DNA from 3 places in the Pseudoalteromonas sp. SIMBA_162 genome. Region 3 is predicted to be linked to each of the others. Evidence: predicted binding sites of a transcription regulator. Region 3 holds the regulator's gene; each other region holds the start of a gene.
What was found. The regulator sigma-54, encoded in region 3, starts transcription at its own class of promoters, with help from an activator protein. The targets are predictions, from matches to a motif close to GTTGGCACGNNNNTNGNNT.
Positions count from the first base shown of each region.

Region 1: dps (DNA starvation/stationary phase protection protein Dps) is a predicted target of sigma-54. The motif match lies at 4,025-4,043, and genes of this name have one in related genera.
Region 2: R0J88_RS16665 (DUF1328 family protein) is a predicted target of sigma-54. The motif match lies at 4,333-4,351, and genes of this name have one in related genera.

Region 1 is NZ_JAWJBQ010000006.1:70,734-78,110, reverse strand. It holds gene R0J88_RS06145 (CsgG/HfaB family protein) at 1-86, opposite strand, end outside; gene R0J88_RS06140 (hypothetical protein) at 617-1,171, opposite strand; gene R0J88_RS06135 (RNA polymerase sigma factor) at 1,177-1,662, opposite strand; gene R0J88_RS06130 (hypothetical protein) at 1,662-2,369, opposite strand; gene R0J88_RS06125 (hypothetical protein) at 2,484-3,275, opposite strand; gene dps (DNA starvation/stationary phase protection protein Dps) at 3,439-3,954, opposite strand; gene R0J88_RS06115 (DUF2237 family protein) at 4,194-4,556, opposite strand; gene R0J88_RS06110 (DUF2189 domain-containing protein) at 4,760-5,539, opposite strand; gene R0J88_RS06105 (DUF6515 family protein) at 5,765-6,526, opposite strand; gene R0J88_RS06100 (methyl-accepting chemotaxis protein) at 6,802-7,377, opposite strand, start outside.
Region 2 is NZ_JAWJBQ010000028.1:20,408-27,784, reverse strand. It holds gene alaS (alanine--tRNA ligase) at 1-1,720, shown strand, start outside; gene R0J88_RS16685 (aspartate kinase) at 1,727-2,944, shown strand; gene csrA (carbon storage regulator CsrA) at 3,036-3,227, shown strand; gene R0J88_RS16675 (YcxB family protein) at 3,279-3,746, opposite strand; gene R0J88_RS16670 (hypothetical protein) at 3,877-4,068, opposite strand; gene R0J88_RS16665 (DUF1328 family protein) at 4,120-4,293, opposite strand; gene R0J88_RS16660 (OadG family protein) at 4,817-5,062, shown strand; gene oadA (sodium-extruding oxaloacetate decarboxylase subunit alpha) at 5,074-6,855, shown strand; gene R0J88_RS16650 (sodium ion-translocating decarboxylase subunit beta) at 6,869-7,377, shown strand, end outside.
Region 3 is NZ_JAWJBQ010000006.1:181,874-189,250, reverse strand. It holds gene mgtE (magnesium transporter) at 1-431, opposite strand, end outside; gene R0J88_RS06720 (HPr family phosphocarrier protein) at 540-812, opposite strand; gene rapZ (RNase adapter RapZ) at 856-1,701, opposite strand; gene ptsN (PTS IIA-like nitrogen regulatory protein PtsN) at 1,721-2,173, opposite strand; gene hpf (ribosome hibernation promoting factor) at 2,178-2,465, opposite strand; gene R0J88_RS06700 (RNA polymerase factor sigma-54) at 2,492-3,991, opposite strand; gene lptB (LPS export ABC transporter ATP-binding protein) at 4,061-4,786, opposite strand; gene lptA (lipopolysaccharide transport periplasmic protein LptA) at 4,783-5,319, opposite strand; gene lptC (LPS export ABC transporter periplasmic protein LptC) at 5,309-5,863, opposite strand; gene kdsC (3-deoxy-manno-octulosonate-8-phosphatase KdsC) at 5,860-6,411, opposite strand; gene R0J88_RS06675 (KpsF/GutQ family sugar-phosphate isomerase) at 6,412-7,377, opposite strand, start outside.

The sequences.
Region 1 (7,377 bases), 110 kb from region 3:
GATGATGTTGTTGCACATCCAGCTAATGTAGATGCCACTATTGCAGAGATTAGAATTGTTTTAATATTGCTTTTTGCTGTGCGCATAAGGTTTTTGTGTCCGTTTAAATAATTACAAAAATATTTCAGAAACAGACTATTAATATTTAGTTCAACTAAATAAATATTTGTAGAGTCCATTCCGTGTGTATTTATAAACAAAAAACAATGTAAAGGCAATGTTATTTTATAATTATTAGGTACATAAATTCACATACTTCAAGGCTAAAATATTAGCAAAACTAAAATAATAATATTGCTTTTCGATTTGCAACACTTTGGCTATTGATGCTTGAAAGTAAATAAACATGTAAGTTGTATGTCAGAATGCCGTGCAATATTTCAGTTGTTTATTGTTGCATTTACATAATTAAAGTTCCTAAAAAATAATTACAGACAATACAGCGCTATTAAATATGGCGTTATTTACATTATTTACGAGGTTTTGTATTCACATTAATTGCTAGTTTAAAATATAGTATTTAAAGCAAGGCCCTAGCTTGCTTAGCACTTATTAATAGATATAAGCCGGACTTTTTAGTACTTGGTTAATAACAGTCTTAATGATCTACATTTTGCTACTTTAAATTATCAATATAATTGAGCTTACCTTTAAGATAGTACTTTAAATATAGATAACGAGTTAACGTTATTATGAGTACCAAAGTGCCAATACCTACTTGTGTGAGCCATATTGTTGTGTGGTTGTACATTAAAATGCTCACGGCCGCAGTGATGCAAAGTGCAGCCCACAAAATGGAACAGCCTATAAGGTTTAAGCGCCAATAGTTTATTTGATTAATGAGCTGCTGCTTTTTTAAAAGTAGTAAACCATTAACATCTAGGGTGTGTGTTTTTATTAGCTTTTTGCGCTGAATAAATGCCCATACTGAAAACCCAATTGGTAACGGAGTTAAAATTGCGTATAACACTTGCTCAGGAGTGCTAGTTGCTTCAAAAACTAATGCATAGATACAAAATAAGCTAACAAATGCGCCAGCAACTAAGTCTAACCATGCTTTAATTGATTGTTTTTTTCTTGCCGATGTAATTTGGCCCAGTAGTGCGGCAGTATCCAGTTTTGGAGTCGCATTTTTATAGTCTTTTTGCCATTGTTCTAATAGTGGATCCATAATTATTATTGCTCCATTAGCTTTTGAAGTTGCACACGTGCGCGGCTAGCGCGCTTGGCAACGTTCGCTTCGTTTAGACCTAACGTATGTGCTATTTCGGCTTGGTTAAAACCTTCTAATTGAAGAGAAATAACTTGCCTAAATTTTAATGGTAGCCGTCTCATCGCTGTCATTAAATCATACGTGTTATCGCTGTGTTGGTGAGAATCAGTACTAACCAAGTCAAGTAAAGGGTCGCTTAAATTATGACGATCTTGGCGACGTGTTTCTTTTAAAACATGATCGACAGCACGGTTGTGTGCGACCCTAGCAATAAAGGTCTTCATACTTGAATCGCCTCTAAAGTTTTCTACTGCATGCCAAACAGCTAACGATATATCTTGTAGTAGGTCCTCTCTAAGTGCTTGGTCTGCTTCATGTGTTGCAGCAATACGCGCCATTAAAGGTACGTATTGCAGTAGTATCTCATGAATATGATCCCTTTTTTCCACTAGGCTTCCTTGTTTTTGATGAATACACTTCTGTAAGCAATATAGCTTATACACGTGAGTATAGGACCCGTAATAATCGCACTCAATAAAAAAGTATAAGGAGCTAACAATAGACTTAAGAAAGAAATTAGCGCGATTAAACACATTGGTTTAAACGCATAGAAAAAAGCATTTAGGTTACTTTTTAATGCTTGCAGTACGTTTTTTTCACCAAGTAAAACACAATAGCTTGCAAAACTGACAGGCAGTGTAACAGGAATAATCGAGGCAAAAATAATACCTAGTTGCCATTGGGTAACTTCAGTAGGCTGCGAAAATAAAAGTAAATTTATGCCATCATTTCCTAGTAAAAGCTTTGCTACAAATAACTGAATAAAAAAAGCAGATGCTAAAATTGCTGAAAGCGGAATCATGCTTAGCCAGTTTTTAGCTTTAAAAATCGACTTTAATGAAAATACTTTATGAGTGGCCAGATGATGAATGACGATAACAGCGCTACTGCCTACAAAAGTGGCAGCCCATTTGGAGGCTAGCATGCAATAAGGGGCGGGTAGTATTTGAAAAATACCTTCAATAATTAAAGGAAGCAGTAAAAATAAAAAAAGTTTTACAGGTGCTTGCTTAAAAAGTGAAAAACCGTCTTTAAGCCATTGATTAGCTTTATTAGCGGGTAAACTATGTAGTGGGGTTACTGTTAATGTATTCATAATTACTCTCCTTTTGATTGTTATGTTATTAGTCGATAACAATGAGAATAACCTGACATTTTATTTTTAATTAAAGTAAAAAATTTAAAACACAAAAATAGATTTATAATTAGATTAGCCTACACCACAAGCAGGATATAAATTAAGCACTTCGGTAACTACTTGACCAAATAGAGCTTGTTCTTGCTTTGATAAATTAATAGTTGGGTCAAATTTCATGATATCCGCGGGTCGTGAAGTAATTATTTCTGAAAAAGTCATTGCTGTTAATACATTGCCTGCATAAGAGGCATGGTTGCCATCATCCATATGTAGTTTTGCATTTGGCATTAACACTAAAAGCCTGTTCCAAACAAGGCCAATAGGAGCTACGCAGCTAGGTTGTTTAGCGCTTATTGATAAATGTAAGTCGTATACACGCTGGCCTTCTTCAGGGTTGCCTCTTTGTGGATGTTCAGGAAATAAAATAGGTGTAATATTTTGTGCCTTGGCTGATGAAATTAAATGCTCAGCGGCATCAGTAGGGTAAGTTGTTAAACCAGACTGAGAGTATTTTTGGCCTTGAAAAATGGCATGGCTTAGATTTTTGTTTTTAAGTTTGTCTACGTTTGCCCTAATACTCACAATATTATCTAAAAAAGGTCCCGACACTGTGGTTGTTTGAACTGACTTATCTGGGTATTGGTTTTCGATTATATGCTCAATGATCCGCCCTAACTGACTGCTGTGACTATTGCCATAAATAATAATGTTGTAATTATCTTCGATATTGTTTTGTGTAATTGGAGTCGGACTTTCACTTGTATTTGATTGCGGAACTTTGGTATTACTGCTGCCTGAACCGCAGGCTGATAAAAAGATTAAAGAAAAAAGCCAAAATTGTTTAGGGGTATTAAAACTTATCATACTAATTTGTACCAATATTGAAAACTACTTACTGATACTAGTAGGTTAATTCTTATGCCACAAGTTCTTGCACGGCTCAAATACCTTAGTGATATTTTGTTTTATGATTTAAACAAAAAGCCCAGCAAAAATGCTGGGCTAAGGTACTTAGGTAATAAAGGTATTATTGCGTTAATTCACCAGTAGCTGACTCTATGTGTGCTCTTACAAACCACTGAAATTGCTCAAGATCGGCAAGTTGGCTTATTAACATATCTTCAGATACTGGGTCTAAATCTGATACCGCTTCGATGGCTTTACGGTGATCGGCATTAATACCGTTGTACACTTTATCTAAAGCGCCTAAATGCTCGGTAACAAGTCCTTTACCTAATGAATATTCGTTCCATGTACGGCGGTCAACAATTGACTTAGGTGTCCCTACTGGTATGCCGCCTAAAGTGGCAATACGCTCGGCTATTGTATCTGTCATTTCGCGCACAGCTTCAACCTGAGGGTCTAGCATTTCATGCACACCTATAAAATTAGGACCAACAACATTCCAATGAATATGTTTTAGTGTTAATTGAAGATCTATAAGTGCAACCATGCGGTTATCTAAGGCTGCGATAGTTTTTTCAGCTGATTCGTTGCTCATACCTGGTGCAGTAAATTTAGCTTGCTTATTTGTATTGCTCATAACTTCTCCTACTTAACTATTTAATATTTTCACGTAGTCCTTTACGTAATAAATACGTGATAATTGTATGAAGCAATCAATATGCCGAAAGTTAAACTAAATAAAATTGTTTTAAATCAGTCGCTTGTGTTTTTGCTTTTGTTTGGTTTTTTATTAATATGAGGTGGTTATGAAAAGTCTGCATCTTTTTGTAAAATTTGCAGACCAAACAGATTTGCTGAAACTAAACTAGAATATTTTTAACGGGTGTATTCATGTGCCTTTAGTAATTCAAGCGGTATTACTTCAAGCGATTTTTTATTAGTGGCCTGCAAGATTACTGGCGGCGCAACGTTTGCTTGTTGCGCATGAAGCCATCTTATTGCGCATAAACACCATTTGTCGCCAGCTTTTAAGCCTTTAAAATCGTAAAGTGGATTGGGCGTTATGAGATCATTACCTTGTGACTTCGAAAACTGTAAAAATTCTTCGGTCATAATTGCACACACACTATGATTACCGCGATCAGAGTCTGGTACATAGCAAAAACCCTCGCGAGTATACCCGCCATTCCCACAGCATAACTGCAACCGGGAATCCAGAACGTTAAATTGATTTGCCATTAGGTGCCTTAAGTCATTATGTTTAATACAGTAAAAATTACTTTATCAGGCGCTAAAAAGTATAGCTACTAAAGTGAGGATGTTTAATTATGACTTTTTAAAAAAATCGGGGCACTTAAATGCAGGGAGGAGGGGAAAAGTATTATTTGTGCCACAAACTAGTTTCACCAGATCGTGGCACAAGTTAAGTTAATGTTTGTTAACTATTCGTATTTTCTGGCTTTTTTAGTTTTGATTACTGCAATGTATGCGTGCCAGCTTGCATAGCTAAGTAGTGGCATAATCACAATAAACCCAACAGCCCCAGTTACAAAACCAAGCGCAACCATTAGGAAAATACATATTGACCAAACAACCATTGGCGCAAAATTATTTTTAACGGCGTTAATAGATGAGACGATAGCTGTCATTATGTCTACGCGTCTTTCCATCATAATTTGTGGTGTAAATGCAGACACTGAAAAAACAGACACGAGTAAAACGCCACCTGCAATTGTACCAAGCGTTAAAAATGCTGACAGTTCTTCAAATGTTGGGTTAGCGTAGTTAGGGTATAAAGCATGAACAAGGGCGGCAATGCGCATCCACGCAATCATTATTACGAGTAATAATATTGCAAATCCCCACTCTCCAACTGGGTTTCTAAACATCGACTTTAGCGAATGCCTAAAAGTGGGTTTGTGGCCTTTTTCGAGTTCCCATGCTACGTCGTATAGGCCGGCTGCGAAAGCGGGTCCAATTAAAACAAACGCAACAGTGGCGGGTAAAATTACAAATACGCTTTGTGCAAAAAATGCAGAGTAGATAATAGCTGCAGGAATAATACTAAACACTAGGCCATAAATTACAGTAAGTAACGGGGCTCGGGTCATATCTTTAAACGCAAGTGCTAACCAGTGAAAAGCAGCGAACGTATCTACTTTGTTACACTCTATACAGCGAGCAAATTCGGTATTTTTTTCAATTGTTTTTGTTGTAGGCATAAGTGGAGCTCCTCTATAAAGCCTCTATTTAGGTTTAGGTCATAAACGCTTTATTTACAAATATTAAACAGACATACGGAGCTAAAATTAAAATTGTTCACTAAATAAACGTTTTATGTTTTTAGAACGGGGGATTACAAAAGGAAATTTTATAGGAGGATTGCTGAAATCAATATTAATAAAGTACTACTTAACCTGTAGGCAGGTTAAGTAGTTAAATAATGCTCAGCCTAAGCTGATTGCTAGGTATTGTATCTCGTCACCATTTATTTGTGGCAAAAAGTAAATATCGTTGTATTTAAAATATTGCTGAGAGTTTATGGTAACTGGCTCAGCTGACGATGGTAGTTCATCGTAAACTTGCCCTAAGCTATAGTCGAAGACGTTGCCAATTTTAATAGCTTTGTTGCGCTGAATTATTGGCGCATCTACCACTTTATAGCCGCCGTTATCGGCAATATAGAAAACGTTCTGATAAGCATAATATGTGGTGTTGCGATGTTTCATACGCGAATAATGTCTAGGAAGTTTTTTAATGCGCAGTCCGCGAGGTGGCATCACAGCGTGATAGCCTTTTTTAGCTTTTCGGTAGTAAATGCCGTCATTAAAGCTAAATGAAATTCCATTAAACCAAATAGAGGTACTTCTTCTTGGCAAGTGCCTTATGTATCTATTTTCTTTGTAATAACGCGGCTTATACCTATTAGTTAGGTAGTTATATTTATGATTGTCGAAACGTAGTTGTTTACGCTTTTCTTGCTGCTTTTTTTGCTTGTTCTTTTCTTTTTTACGGTCTTGGCGCTTTTCTTTTTTATGCTCTATGCGTAGTTTTTTTTCATGGCGACGTTCATCGCGCTTATACTCAATGCGTTTAGGGTTTTCGTGCTTATAATTTTTATGAGCTTCTCGCTCGTTGGGCGCTGCAATTGCGGTGCTTGAAAGCGCGCTAATGGCAATTATACCCGATAGTAAAAATGTAAGTTTCATAGTGTGCCTCGTTTATGTTGTTACATAACTAAGCTTAATATTAACCTCTGAAACTGAACATTAACTGACCTATTTAATGTTTGGACGTTCCTTTACATTGCTTTACGTAAGCTAAACAGTTTCTTACTTATTATTACAGTTTTAAACAGGGCGCTTTAAACAATCTATACATGTGATAAAAAAAGAGTGCAGGTTAAAATTAAAGACTAACTTATAAGCCAAGCTATTAAAATTTAAATCATTTTAATAGCTTGTTCATTAGTGCTTAGCTGGGGCTAACAAATCTCATCGAGTAAATGCATCACACGTTCGCTGGCTGCTTCCATTTTATGAATATGCTTAATTGCAGATTCTTTATCGCCATTTTGAATTGAGTGCAGAGCCGCAACACCATTTTTATGTACTTCACTATGCGGGTTTTCTAATTGTTTAAATGCATTGGTGTGTTTAAATTCGGCAGACTGCTCTGAACTATACCACTGGCCTAATCGGCACATTGTATGGTCGCTAAAGTCATTAACTGACTTGTTGCTTTGGCCATTTGCTACTGCATAAATGTCACCTTTCCATACAACATGATCTAGTTTAACGGTTTGAATAAACGACAACGTAGCAGCCTGAGAAATCGTATTTTTCATGTTGTTACAAAAATCGATAATTGAAGTGTAATCGGTATTCAGTGCATCAAAATTATCACTTAGGTGCGAACTATTTTCTTTAATACCTTCTACTGATACCACTGTTTCATCTGTTTTGTTAATAATTTCTTTTACTAGGTCGGCCACTTCTTGCGCTGACTTATTCGTGTTTGTTGCTAGCACCCTTACTTCATCTGCTACAACACTAAAGCC
Region 2 (7,377 bases), on a different contig from region 3:
TAACGAAGGCCGTGGTTACGTACTTCGTCGTATTATTCGCCGTGCGGTACGCCATGGTAATAAGCTTGGCGCACAAGGCGCGTTTTTCTTTAAATTAGTTGCTGCACTTATTGAGCAAATGGGTCAAGCGTACCCAGAGCTTGCTAAGCAACAAGAAATTATCGAAAAAGTACTGCGTATTGAAGAAGAGCAATTTGGTAAAACACTTGAGCGTGGCTTAGCTATTTTAGAAGAAAGCTTAAGCGACCTTAAGGGCGATGTGATCCCAGGCGATTTAGTATTTAAACTTTACGATACGTATGGTTTCCCTGCCGATTTAACCGCCGATGTTGCGCGTGAGCGCCAAATGACCATTGATCATAAAGGCTTTGAAGAATGCATGGCTGTACAGCGTAAAACTGCGCAGCAAGCTGGTAAATTTGGTGCCGATTATAACGAGCAGTTAAAATCAGATAAACACACTGACTTTAAAGGCTACGACAGCACGCATTACAGCGCGACAGTGGTTGAAGTGTTTGCCGGTGGTGAGGCCGTACAGTTATTAGAAGATGGCCAAGAAGGCATTGTAATACTAGATCGCACACCGTTTTACGCAGAATCTGGTGGCCAAACGGGTGATACCGGGACAATTACAGTGGCTGGTGGCGAGTTTAATGTGACTAACACTACTAAACTAGGTAATGCATTTGCGCACCACGGTACAGTACAAGGCCGTATTGGTGTTAACGATAAAGTGGATGCCACTATTGATGATGCTCGTCGTGAGAACATCAAGAAAAACCACACAGCTACACATATTTTACACGAAGCATTACGTCAGTTATTAGGTGAGCATGTAAGCCAAAAAGGCTCGTTAGTTCAAGCGGATCGTTTACGATTTGATTTCTCGCACTTTGAAGCCGTAACTAAAGACGAGCTTCGTGACATTGAACGTGTAGTTAACGACGAAATTCGCCGTAACTTTGCACTTAATACTGAGCTTATGGCTATTGATGATGCTAAAGCGAAAGGTGCTATGGCGCTGTTTGGCGAAAAGTACGACGACGAAGTACGCGTAGTCACCATTGGCGATTACTCAATTGAGCTTTGTGGTGGTACACACGTTGAACGCGCGGGCGATATTGGCTTATTCAAAATAGTATCTGAAAGTGGTATTGCTGCAGGTGTTCGCCGTATAGAAGCAGTAACTGGCGCAGATGCAGTTGCTTATGTAAGTGAGCAAGAGCAACAGCTTAGCGATGTAGCAGCGCTTGTGAAAGGCGATAGCGCATCGGTACTTGAAAAAGTATCAGCTTTACTTGAGAAGTCTAAAGGCCTTGAAAAGCAAATTACTCAGCTTAACGATAAGCTAGCGAGCGCAGCAGGTGCGTCGTTACTTGATTCGATTGTAGAAATTAATGGCGTTAAGCTATTGGTTGCAAATGTTGAAGGCACTGAGTCTAAAGCGCTTCGCGGTATGGTTGACGACCTTAAAAACAAGATTGGCTCAGGTGTTATTGCCCTAGGTGTTGCCAGTGGCGACAAAGTAAGCCTAATTGCCGGTGTGACTAAAGACTTAACTGGCAAAGTAAAAGCCGGTGAGCTTGTAAACCACATGGCTTCTCAAGTAGGCGGTAAAGGTGGCGGTCGCCCTGATATGGCGCAAGCGGGTGGTTCTGAGCCACAAAACCTTGCTGCTGCACTTGATAGCGTTACTGCTTGGTTAACTGAGCGTACTTAAGCCTAAGTGGCGTTAATTGTACAGAAGTATGGCGGCACGTCGGTTGGCTCAATAGAGCGAATAGAAGCGGTCGCCGACCTTGTTGTTAAAACTAGGCAACAAGGTCATCAAGTGGTTGTGGTGCTCTCGGCTATGTCGGGAGAAACCAACCGCTTAATTAATCTTGCCAAACAAATAGATTCCCGTCCTAGTAACCGCGAGCTCGACGTACTAATTAGTACCGGCGAGCAAGTATCGGTTTCGTTATTGGCTATGGCTATTATCAAACGCGGCCATTCAGCCGTTAGCCTATTAGCTGATCAAGTTAATATTCAAACCGATAATATGTTCGGTAAAGCCCGCATTAAAGACATTGCAGCTACACGTTTAAAGCATGAACTTGAGCATAACCGTATTGCTATTATTGCCGGATTTCAGGGGCGTGATGTTGAAGGCAATATAACAACCCTTGGCAGAGGCGGTACTGATACGTCGGCTGTAGAAATAGCTGCGGCTATAAAAGCTGATGAATGTCAGATCTATACTGATGTTGACGGCGTATATACTACAGATCCTCGGGTTGAACCTAACGCACGAAGAATGAGCCAAGTGACCTTTGCTGAAATGCTAGAGTTAGCAAGCTTAGGTGCTAAAGTATTGCATATTCGTTCTGTTGAGGCGGCAGGTAAACACAATGTTCCATTAAGGGTGCTTTCGAGCTTTAACCCCGATGAAGGAACATTGATTACGTTTGAGGAAGACGATATGCCAAGTAAAGTTGTTTCGGGTATTGCATTTAATGCTGATGAGTGCTTAATTAAGGTACAGGGTGTGCAAAGCGGCACTCAAAATCTTGTAAAAATATTGAAACTTTTTGCTGATAACGGCATCGAAATAGATATGATTAATCAAGTTAATCATATCTTTGAAAAAATAGACTATGCTTTTACTGTGCACTCGAACGACTACCCGCAAGCACTTGAGTTACTAACCGAGCAAAAGGTGTCTTTAGGTGCTGAAAATATAATCGGGCTAACAACCATTGCAAAAGTATCTGCTGTTGGTATGGGAATGAAATCGCACTGGGGTGTTGCTAGTTTATTTTTTGACGCCTTAGCAAATGAAAATATTAATGTTGTTTTAGTGTCTACATCAGAGATTAAAGTTTCAGTTTTAATAGATGAAAAGTACCTCGAACTGGCTGTTCGTGCATTACACAAAGTATTTTTAACGGAAAGTAGATAGATAGTGAGTTTTTACTTACTTTTTAGTCTATTTTTCATTAATATGGATAAGCGGAATCTTATAATTTTTATTGGAACATGGGAGCAAGAGAATGCTAATACTAACTCGTAGAGTAGGTGAAACCCTTATGATCGGTGACGAAGTAACAGTGACCGTTTTAGGAGTTAAAGGAAATCAAGTTCGAATTGGTGTAAATGCACCAAAAGACGTTTCAGTGCATCGTGAAGAGATTTACATGCGTATACAAGCTGAAAAGTCTAACCCTAATCCGGGCAATGCTTAATCAACACGTATACTTAACTAAATAATTTATTTAGCTAAGCCAAAAAGCCACTCATTGAGTGGCTTTTTTGTTTATAAAGTCGAGCATTTCATCTGTGAGTATTTGCTTAGAGATATATTGCATGTTGTTTTTATTTTTTATCAATAAGCCCTGTGGTGTTTCGATTACGTCAGTGATGTCTTGCCAAGCGAGCTGGTAGCTTTTGTAATGGTTTGCCGATTTAATGCCTTCATCATCAAAAGTGAGTGTAACCTCTGAGCCTGATGCTCTGCTAAACATTTGTCTGGTTACCCACCATGGCCTGCGATAATAAAAAGCAACGCATTCGAGTACAGCAACCATGATCAAAAATGTTCCTAAATAATGATCAGCTAAACCGTAAATGCTAAATAAACCAAGCGAAACTAATAGTACCAGTAAAAAATACTTAGGCTGCGCGCGTTTACTGTAAGGAAGTGACTCGTCAAAGCATTCATAAAAGTAGGGTTTATCAAGTGTGTAGGTTGTTGAAAATGACATAGTGCCTTGCTTTAAAAATCGTTTTATATATTTTAGCAAGTTCGCTTATAAATGAGCAGCTTTATAATGCGTGCATTTATTTCGGGCACAAAAAAACGGCCAAGTGGCCGTTTTTTTAATATACTAACTATTAACAGTTAGTTTCTTCAGCGTTTACGCCTTCTTTTACTTCTTCACACGTATCTTCAACAGAGTTTTGTACATCTGTTACTACTTCATCAATACGTTCACCGGCTTCTTCTGCGTTGTTATCTTGGCAACCCATGATGAAAAAACTTGCGAAAAGACCAATTAGTGCTGTTTTTAAAGTTGTAGAGTTCATAATGTAATTCCTTGTAAATAAATAAAATTGTAGTGTTAGTTGAGTATATGCCTACCTGGGCGATTTACCACGCAGCGCACCTGAAACTAACGAAATAACTAAAAGTACTATAAAAATAAAGAATATAATTTTTGCTATACCAGCTGCGGCACCCGCGATGCCACCAAAACCTAACACTGCAGCGATTAAAGCAATAACTAAAAATGTGATTGTCCAGCGTAACATTGTTTTCTCCTTGGTTATCAAATTTGTACACAATAGTTAATGCTAGTTGCGTGCCATGATATATTTTTGTTTAATATCAGTTGTTTATGTTTTTTCTCTGTGTTTTTGAGTTTGCTTGATTGGTAACTTTTACGTTGGGTTGTGTAACTTATTCACACACAAGTGTAGGTTGCAATTAAAGGGTGCTTAAAAAAGCCCTTCTTGGTAAGACCAATTAACAAGTTTGTTTTTTTCTACATATTATGAGTGATTTTAGGTTCAGTAAAGTACGGGGAATTCGGCTTTGTTAGAAATTCAGCCATAGCTTAAAAATATAGTGAGTATTTTTTGTGTGTATTATGGGGTGTTGATGAGTAAGGGTTTTTACTGTGGTTAATAAATTTGGTTATATGTTATTTTTATTTTAATTGGTTTTACCAATTTACAATGGCTAGACAAAGATATTTGTTTTGTTATTATCTAGTGAATAAATATTTAACTAAATCGACTTTTTATTTTCGATATGGGTTTCAAGGGGAGAAAAATGGATATAGGTGCTGTACTTACAACCGCTGGTAGCTTAATGCTAACAGGTATGGTTGGAGTGTTTGTCTTTCTTTCGATATTAATTGGCGCAGTTACAATAATGTCTAACTTAGTGGCGCGTTTTAGCCCTGCTGAAGTTGCGACTCCAGTTAAGTCACCATCGTTTAAATCTCAAGGTGTGCCAAATGAGCACATCGCTGCTATTAGTGCTGCCATTGCTCAGTACAAATCAAATAACAAATAAGGGGCACACACATGGCTAAATTAAAATTAACAGAATTGGTTCTTCGTGATGCGCATCAGTCATTACTTGCCACGCGTATGCGCTTAGATGACATGCTACCGATTGCAAGTAAATTAGATGATGCAGGTTACTGGTCAATTGAATCGTGGGGCGGTGCGACCTTTGATTCTTGTATTCGTTATTTAGGTGAAGATCCGTGGGAGCGTATTCGTGCGCTTAAAAAAGCGATGCCAAATACTAAGCAGCAAATGCTATTACGCGGTCAAAACTTATTAGGTTACCGCCATTATGCTGACGATGTTGTTGAAAAGTTTGTTGAGCGCGCACACAAAAACGGTGTTGATGTTTTTCGTATTTTTGATGCAATGAATGATGTGCGTAACTTAGAAACTGCGATTAAAGCGGCTGTAAAAGTAGGTGCTCATGCTCAAGGTACTATTTCGTACACGGTAAGCCCTGTTCATACACTTGATATGTGGTTAACTTTAGCTAAGCAACTAGAAGAGCTTGGCTGTCATTCAATTTGTATTAAAGATATGGCGGGTTTATTAAAACCGTACGATGCAGAAGAGCTTATAAAAGCGCTTAAAGAAACGGTGTCTATTCCAATTGCCATGCAGTGCCATGCTACAACAGGTTTAAGCACCGCTACATATCAAAAAGCTATTGATGCCGGTATTGATATGCTTGATACCGCTATTTCTTCTATGAGTATGACTTACGGTCACTCAGCAACAGAAACAATTGTAGCGATTGTTGAAGGTACCGCACGCGATACCGAACTCGATTTAAACCAACTTGAAGAAATTGCTACTTACTTTAGAGATGTACGTAAAAAATACGCTGCATTCGAAGGTAGCCTTAAAGGGGTTGATGGACGAATCTTATTGGCTCAAGTACCTGGTGGCATGTTAACTAACATGGAAAACCAACTTAAAGAGCAAGGTGCCGCTGATAAGCTTAACGAAGTACTACTTGAAATACCGCGTGTACGCGAAGATTTAGGCTTTATTCCACTTGTTACGCCAACGTCGCAAATTGTAGGTACGCAGGCAGTACTTAACGTATTAACCGGTGAGCGTTACAAAACAATCACAAAAGAAACCGCAGGTGTATTAAAAGGTGAGTACGGTTTAACTCCAGCTCCAATGAATAAAGAGCTACAAGAGCGAGTACTTGATGGTAGCGACGTTATTACGTGTCGCCCAGCTGACAATATTGCGCCTGAACTTGAAACGCTTGAAGCTGAGCTATTAAAAGAAGCGCAAGAACAAGGTTTAACACTCGCTGATGATAAAATTGACGACGTACTTACTTATGCACTGTTCCCGCAGGTTGGTTTGAAGTTTATCAAAAACCGTAACAACCCAGATGCGTTCGAACCAGTCCCTAGCGTAGAAGATAATTCAAGTAAGTCACCAGCTAAGGTGTCAGCCAAAGGTAACAGTGTTAAGGCTGAGCAATATAGCGTTAAGGTAGACGGTAAGGTTTACGACGTTGTAGTAGCGCAAGGCGGTGAGCTTAAAGAGGTAACGTTAAAAGATTCTGAGCACTTACCTCAGTCTGCTTCGGTGGCTTCGGGTGAAACGTTAAATGCACCTTTAGCAGGTAATATTTTTAAAATAAAAGTAAAAGCCGGCCAAGTTGTAAACGAAGGTGATGTTGTTGTGATTATGGAAGCCATGAAAATGGAGACTGAGGTTCGCGCAATGCATACTGGTACCATTGCTGAAGTGCTTGTGTCTGAGGGTGACTCAGTGACCACGGGCGACGCAATTATTGCGCTGGCTTAAGGAGTAAATGTAAATGGAAGGTCTTTTAAACCTTTGGCAGGCTACTGGCCTTGCTAACTTTACGTTTCCTGGCTTGATAATGATTGCAGTAGGCTGTTTGTTATTGTTTTTAGCGATATCTAAAAACTTTGAGCCACTGCTTTTATTACCAATTGGCTTTGGCGCGATATTAACTAATATTCCGGTTGCTGGACTATCAGACCCTGGTGGGCTTTTGTACTCAGTTTACTATGTGGGTATAGATACCGGTATTTTTCCACTATTAATATTTATGGGGGTTGGTGCACTAACTGACTTTAGTGCATTAATAGCAAACCCTCGTATGTTATTGCTGGGAGCTGCGGCTCAGTTTGGTATTTTTGCGACCTTATTTGGCGCTATTCTACTCAACTTTATTCCGGGTTTTGAGTTTACCCTTCAAGATGCATCGGCTATTGCTATTATTGGTGGCGCTGATGGTCCAACGGCAATATTTTTAGCCTCAAAATTAGCGCCTGATTTATTAGGTGCCATTGCGGTAGC
Region 3 (7,377 bases):
TTCATAAGTGCACCAGCAGAACGCTCTTGATAAGATAGCGCTTGTGTTGCGCGCTCTCTATCTTGGGTGTCCATGGCGCTAACAACGTCTTGGTAAACGGTGTCAGGCAAACTACGTAATACTTCACCTAGGTCATCGTGACCCATGTCTTCAGTGGCAGCAGCAATGTGCTCAGGCTCCATTTGGGCAATAATACCCAGGCGCACGTCTTCTGATAATTCTTCGAGTACATCACCTTGAACATCAGGATCAACTAACTGCCATAGCAAGCGACGAATTTTGTGTGGAGATGATTCTAATAATAACGCAGTATCACATGGCGCTGTTTTTGCGAGCATGCGCCTAACTTGAACAAACTGACCACTATTAAGTGACTTGGTCACTTGTTTTAGTTGTTGTAGTGGGTAGTCTTGTTCAAAAGCTTCGGGCATTGGCGTCCTTTATTTATACTGTAACTGTTACCTAATGGGTGGGGGAGTACGACCTAGCAGCCAGTTATTTTGATTATAGTTATTTTATTTAAATGTTAAAAATTAACGTTACTCTTGTTCGTTAAATCGTTGCGAAATAAGTTCTCCAATTGCATTTAAAGCTTGCTCTGCATCAGGCCCTTCACATACCACTTTAACTTCTTTACCTTGGCTACTTTCAAGTAGCATTAGTGCTAATACACTGTCACCAGCAGCTTCTTTATCATCTTGAAATAAGGTGATTGAAGCATCAAATTTTACAGCGAGTTGGGCTAATACAGTCGCGGCTCTGGCATGCAGTCCTAATTTATTTTGTATTAAAAAAGTGTCTTCTATACGCATACATTACTCTATCAAAGCTGAACAGGTTATTAGTTTTGTAAAATTACTTTTCTTGTTCTCTGTGACGTATTTTTACATTGGGATGCGTAACTGCAAAGCTTTCGCCAATTGTTTGCGCTAAATATACAGAGCGATGTTGCCCGCCAGTACAGCCAATCGCAATAGTTAAATAGCTTCTGTTATTTCGCTCTAGGTGTGGTAGCCATGTTTGTACAAAGGTTTGTATTTGCCATGTAAATTTTTGAACTATGCTGTGGCTAGCCAAATAATCTTTTACTGGTTGGTCTAGGCCATTAAGTGGTTTTAGTTCAGGCTCCCAATGCGGGTTAGGTAAAAAACGCGCATCAAATACGTAATCTGCTTCTTTAGGAATGCCATGTTTAAAACCAAAAGATTCAAATGTAACAATTAGCTGCTTGTCTTTTTTACCTAATATTTTTTCGCGAATTGATTCAGCAAGTTGATGAACGCTTAGCTCACTGGTATCGATCATGTAATCGGCGCGCGTAATTAGCACATCGAGAAGTTCTTTTTCTTTTTTTATGGCTAAATCAAGCGGAAGTGAATCTATTGATAAAGGGTGTAAGCGTCTGGTTTCAGAAAAGCGTTTAATAAGGGTTTGATCTTCACTGTCTAAGTAGAACAGCGTTGGTTTTGTAAAACCCGGTAAGTATTCGATGATGTGATTAAACTCATCTTGCTCTTTTGGTAAATTTCGCACATCTATACTAACGGCAATTTTATCGTAGTTATCAGAAACGCTTCTTACCAAAGAAGGTAATAAATTTACTGGAATGTTATCTACGCAATAATAACCTAGATCTTCAACAACGCGTAAAGCAACCGACTTACCAGAACCAGAACGGCCACTTATGATAATCAACTCCATTAATCACCCTTTAAATTTGTTACGATTGGTCAACAATAATTTGATACAACTCAGCATCCGATTTAGCACAGCGAAGCTGCTTACAAAATTCTTTATTTTTTAGTTTATCAGCTATCGTTGCTAGCGTCTTTAAATGCTGTTGGTTATCGCCTTCAGGTACGATGAGTGCAACAAAAATATCAACAGGGCGGTTGTCTATAGCATCAAAATTAATCGGTGTTTCACTTACTAACACCAATGCTAAAGGTTCTTGTGCGCCGCTCATTCGGCCATGTGGAATAGCAATACCTCTTCCTATCCCTGTGCTGCCTAGCTTTTCGCGGGTTAATAAAGCGCCCAAAATATCCTGTTGAGATAAATACGGTAATTTATCGTGAGCCAGCTCGCTAATAAACTCTAAAATTCTTTTTTTACTATTAAAAAGGACCGCAGCTTTACTGCAGTCCTGGCATATAAGTGAACTTAATTTCATCATATTAGTGTCGAGCAAGCTTCTCTTTGTGTTTAATTACTTGACGGTCAAGCTTGTCAATCAATGAATCAATAGCTGCATACATATCTTGATGTTCAGTGGATGCGAATAATTCAGCACCACTTACATGAATAGTTGCTTCTGCTTTTTGATTTAATTTTTCTATATCAAGAATGACATGAACATTATTAATATGATCAGAGTGCCTTTCTAGCTTCGCAAATTTGGTATTTATATAGTCTCTTAATGAATCAGTTAGTTCTACATGACGACCAGTTAAATTTAGTTGCATAAGCATTACCCTCTTTGTTTAGCGTCTTAAATCAGGCTCTTTCGCTGATTTGACGGTGGAATAGCCAGAGATTCGCGATATTTTGCGATTGTACGTCTCGCTACTTTAATTCCTTGCTCAGCCAATATATCCGCAATTTTGCTATCACTCAATGGTTTTGCTGAGTTTTCTGCTGCGATTAATTTTTTAATAAGTGCACGTATTGCCGTAGATGAACATTCTCCACCATTTTCGGTACTTACGTGGCTTGAGAAAAAGTATTTAAGCTCAAATATTCCACGCGGTGTGTGCATATACTTTTGCGTAGTTACGCGCGAAATTGTTGATTCGTGCATTTCTACCATTTCGGCAACATCATTTAAAACCATCGGTTTCATGGCTTCTGGGCCGTGTTCAAAAAAGCCCTGTTGTTGTTTAACAATACAGTTAGTTACTTTTAAAAGTGTATCATTTCTACTTTCTAAGCTTTTTATAAACCATTTAGCTTCTTGTAAATGTGAGCGAATAAATTGACTGTCGCCGCTTGATTTAACTGTACGCGACATCGCTGCATATTGGCTGTTTACACGAATTTTTGGCATGCTGTCTGGGTTTAACTCTACAATCCAGCGGCCTTTAATTTTTTTAACTGACACATCAGGTATTACATACTCAGACTCTTCTCGTACTATTGTGTCTGCAGGCTTAGGGTTGAGAGTATGAATAAGTGTCATTATTTCTTTAAGCTCATCTTCTTTGAGCTTCGTTTTTTTCATTAATGTACGGTAGTCACGAGCAGCTAACAAATCAATGTGCTCTGTTAAAATCATTTTTGTTTCATCAATAAAAGGCGTGCCTTTATCAAATTGATTTAACTGAATACACAAGCACTCTTGTAAGCTACGTGCCGCAATACCCACTGGGTCAAATAGCTGAATGCGCTTTAAAACCGCTTCTATTTCGTCAAGTTCAACCTCAACGTCATCGTCGTTATCTTGATTAAAGCTCTCTAAAATCTCTTCGCAGCTGAGTGTCAGTATGCCTGAATCATCCACCGCTTCTACAATAGCAATAGCGATGGCTTCATCTGTAGGGCTAAATGGCGTTAATTGTAATTGCCACATTAAGTATTCGTGAAGCGTTTCAGTTGATGCGCCCTGATATATAGACTCATCTTCAGGCATTGGGCCTGAAGATGATGCAGGGGCTGCACTCATATACTCATCCCAGCTAACATCCATTGCCATGTCGTCACTTACGGTATCTTTAGCAAGCGCTTCACCACTGTCTTGTTCATACTCGCTAGGGGCTTCATCTGCAGATACGGTTACTGTAACTTCATCATTATCTGCTTTTTGCTCATTTTTGCCCGCAAGATCATCGGCATAGTCTTGCTCCTCAACCTCAAGTAATGGGTTGCTGTCGAGCGCTTCTTGTATTTCTTGCTGAAGATCCAATGTACTTAATTGCAGCAAGCGAATAGCTTGTTGCAACTGAGGTGTCATTGTAAGTTGCTGGCCCATGCGCAGCTGTAGTGATTGCCTCATGTATCTCTAACAATCCTTTTAAGTTGTTATAATTAATACTAGCAGATGCTTATAAATAAGGCGTAAATGTTACAGCCTAAATTGCTCGCCTAAATATACATCGCGTACAGTTTTATCATTTAATACGTGTTCAGGGGTACCAGAAGCAATCAGTTCCCCATGAGAAACAATGTAGGCTTTTTCGCAAACATCAAGGGTTTCTCTTACATTGTGGTCTGTTATTAATACGCCAATCCCACGGTTTTTCAGGTGTTCAATAATTTTTTTAATATCTAATACTGAGATAGGGTCAACACCGGCAAATGGTTCGTCTAGCAAAATAAACTTTGGATCTGCGGCTAAAGCACGTGCAATCTCTACTCGGCGACGTTCTCCGCCCGATAATGCCATACCTTTGCTATCGCGAATGTGTTGAATGCTAAATTCATCCAATAGATTATTTAATGTATCTTCTCTGGCTTGCTTAGTGAGCTCCTTTCGAGTTTCTAAAATAGCCATTAAGTTTTGATACACTGTTAATTTTCTAAATATAGACGACTCTTGTGGTAAGTAGCCAATGCCTAATCTAGCACGACTGTGCATAGGTAAAAGCGTAATATCGTTATCATCGATAGATATTTTGCCTTTGTCGCTAGGGACTAAGCCTACAATCATGTAAAAGGTTGTTGTTTTACCTGCGCCGTTTGGCCCAAGCAAGCCTACAATACTTCCAGCTTTAACTTCTAAGCCCACATTTTTTACAACTTCACGGCCTTTGTAGCTTTTGGCTAGTAGCTCTGCTTTTAATGTACTCATGGTTGGCCTTTGTCATTTTTTTTAGGCTCCACAGGCACTAAGATAGTGTGTACACGGTCTGTTGAACTTTCATCTTTTTCGGCGCTAATAAGCTGCTGTTCTATATCGTAGGTAATGCTTTTTGCATTCATTTTTTGCCCAGCTTGAGATATCTCTGCATCTCCAATTAATGTTAAAAAACGCGTTGAAACATCGTACCTAACTTCATTAGCGCTGGCGCTCATTATTGTGCCGTCGGCTTGTTTTTCTTCAAAATATGCAGGCGTACCTGTGGCAATTAACAATTGCTTGTTGTCGCCTAGCTCATCGCGCTTGTGAACCTCAAGGCGGTCTGCGGTAATTTTTCTGTCGCCATGAATAATTTCAACATTTTTTTCGAAGATACCTACGTTTTCTTTTAGTTGACCCTCTTGTTTATCCGCACTAATCGAAATTTGATTTGCAGAAATTGGCGCTGTTGGTTCAGCGGCATTAGTACCTAATGCAAGTAAAAATGTTGGAATAATAAAGAGTGTTGATAGTTTATTGGTCATAATAAATAGTTCGCGTATGGTTAATTAATTTTATCACTTCGGTTTTTAAATCGGCTTCTAAGCCTTTACCGGTGATTTTTAAATTGGGCCCTGTAACAATGACAGGCTGCTCTGATTGCATCGTTAGTAATTTTATATCTACCTGAATGTTATCAGCATTAATTTTATCTATCATTGCGTTATCAGTTAAATTACTAGCAACAACGTTACCTTCTAATATTAATTGTCTGCCTTCGTATAATGTTGCTTCATTAGCGTTAATTCGCCATGTTTGTTTGTCGTTGTATAGCGTAAAAATAGGTTTATCAAAAAAGGTAAACCCTAATTCTTGATATAGCTCCATTCGCGCTGCCGTTACTTTATGGCTGATTTTCCCATTTTCGTCATACGCTGTTTGTTTTAGCTCTATGGCTGTGTAATCGGGCTTTGCAATTATGTCTGCTTCGGTTTGTTGTGGTAAATTTACTTGTGTGAAATAAGGGTACCAAAGCCAAACCATACAGCTGATGAATAAAACGCTTAATATTATGCGCGCTGCATTCATGAACTAGTCCCTTTTGTGGTCAAAGGTTTGTTATTTTCAAGCATTAGTAGGTCGGTAAGTTCTCTCACTGCACCAAAGCCACCTAGCATTTTTGTTGTATAATGCGCTAAACGTTTTATTAGCGGATGGGCGTCATTTACTGCAACAGCAAACCCTACTAACTCCATTACTGGCATGTCTGGGCCATCATCGCCAATGTAGGCAATTTGCTCATCATTTAAATTGAGCTTTGTTTTTAGTTCTTCGTAAGCGAGTAGCTTATTTTCTTGGCCTTGATATATATGTTGTACTGTTAGGCTTGTCATACGCTGTTGTACTATTTTTGAGTGGCGTCCTGTAATTACCGCAACTTCAAAGCCGCTATTAATTAGCGCTTTAATGCCAAAGCCATCTTTTGTATTAAATGCTTTGAGCTCTTCGCCTTGGTTACCCAAATAAATGCGACCATCAGAAAACACACCATCAATATCACAAATAAGTAGCTTTACTTTTTTTGCACGTGCTTTTGCGTCTTCACTCAATGGTTGATAGAGCTCTTCAAATTGCATTTATAATACTCCTGCTTTTAGTAAGTCTTGCATATTTAATGCACCAATAGGGTGGTTTTGCTCATTAACGATGATTAAACCATTAATACGCTTTTGCTCCATAATATTAAGTGCTTCAGCGGCCAAAATATCTTGCGTTGCCGTTGTGCAGGACTTGGTCATTACAACATCTATTTGTGTTGTATGTATATCAATTCGTTGTTCTAAAATACGACGTAAATCACCGTCGGTAAATAGCCCTACAAGTTGTTGCTGAGAATCAACTATGGCTGTCATGCCTAAGCCTTTTGCCGACATTTCTATCAGTGCATCTTTTATAGTTTGCGTAACGTTAATAATAGGTGTGTTTTTACCGCTATGCATGACATCTTTTAGGGTCAGCAGTAAACGTTTACCTAAACTCCCGCCGGGGTGAGATAGCGCAAAGTCATCAGCTGTAAAACCGCGGGCTTCTAACAGTGCAACCGCCATGGCATCGCCCATTGCAAGTGTTGCTGTTGTGCTTGCTGTAGGGGCTAAGCCTAACGAACAGGCTTCTTTTTGAACTTTTATGCAAATATGTACGTTTGCAAGCGTTGCCATTGTTGAGCTTGCGTTACCTGTCATGGCTATCATTTTTGCGCCAAGGCGCTTCAAAACAGGAATTATATTGAGGACTTCGCTTGTTTCACCAGAATTAGAAATTAGCATAACCACATCATTTTTAGTGATCATACCTAAGTCGCCATGGCTTGCCTCACCTGGGTGTACAAAAAATGCAGGGCTGCCAGTACTTGCTAAAGTCGCCGCTATTTTATTGCCAATATGACCCGATTTTCCCATGCCTATAACAATAGTTCGCCCTTGGCAGTCATATATTAACTGACATGCTTGATGAAAATTTTCATCCACATATTGTGCAATATCACTCAATGCTTGGCGCTCTATGTCTAATACACGTAGGCCTTGTTCAATAAAATTTAGCGT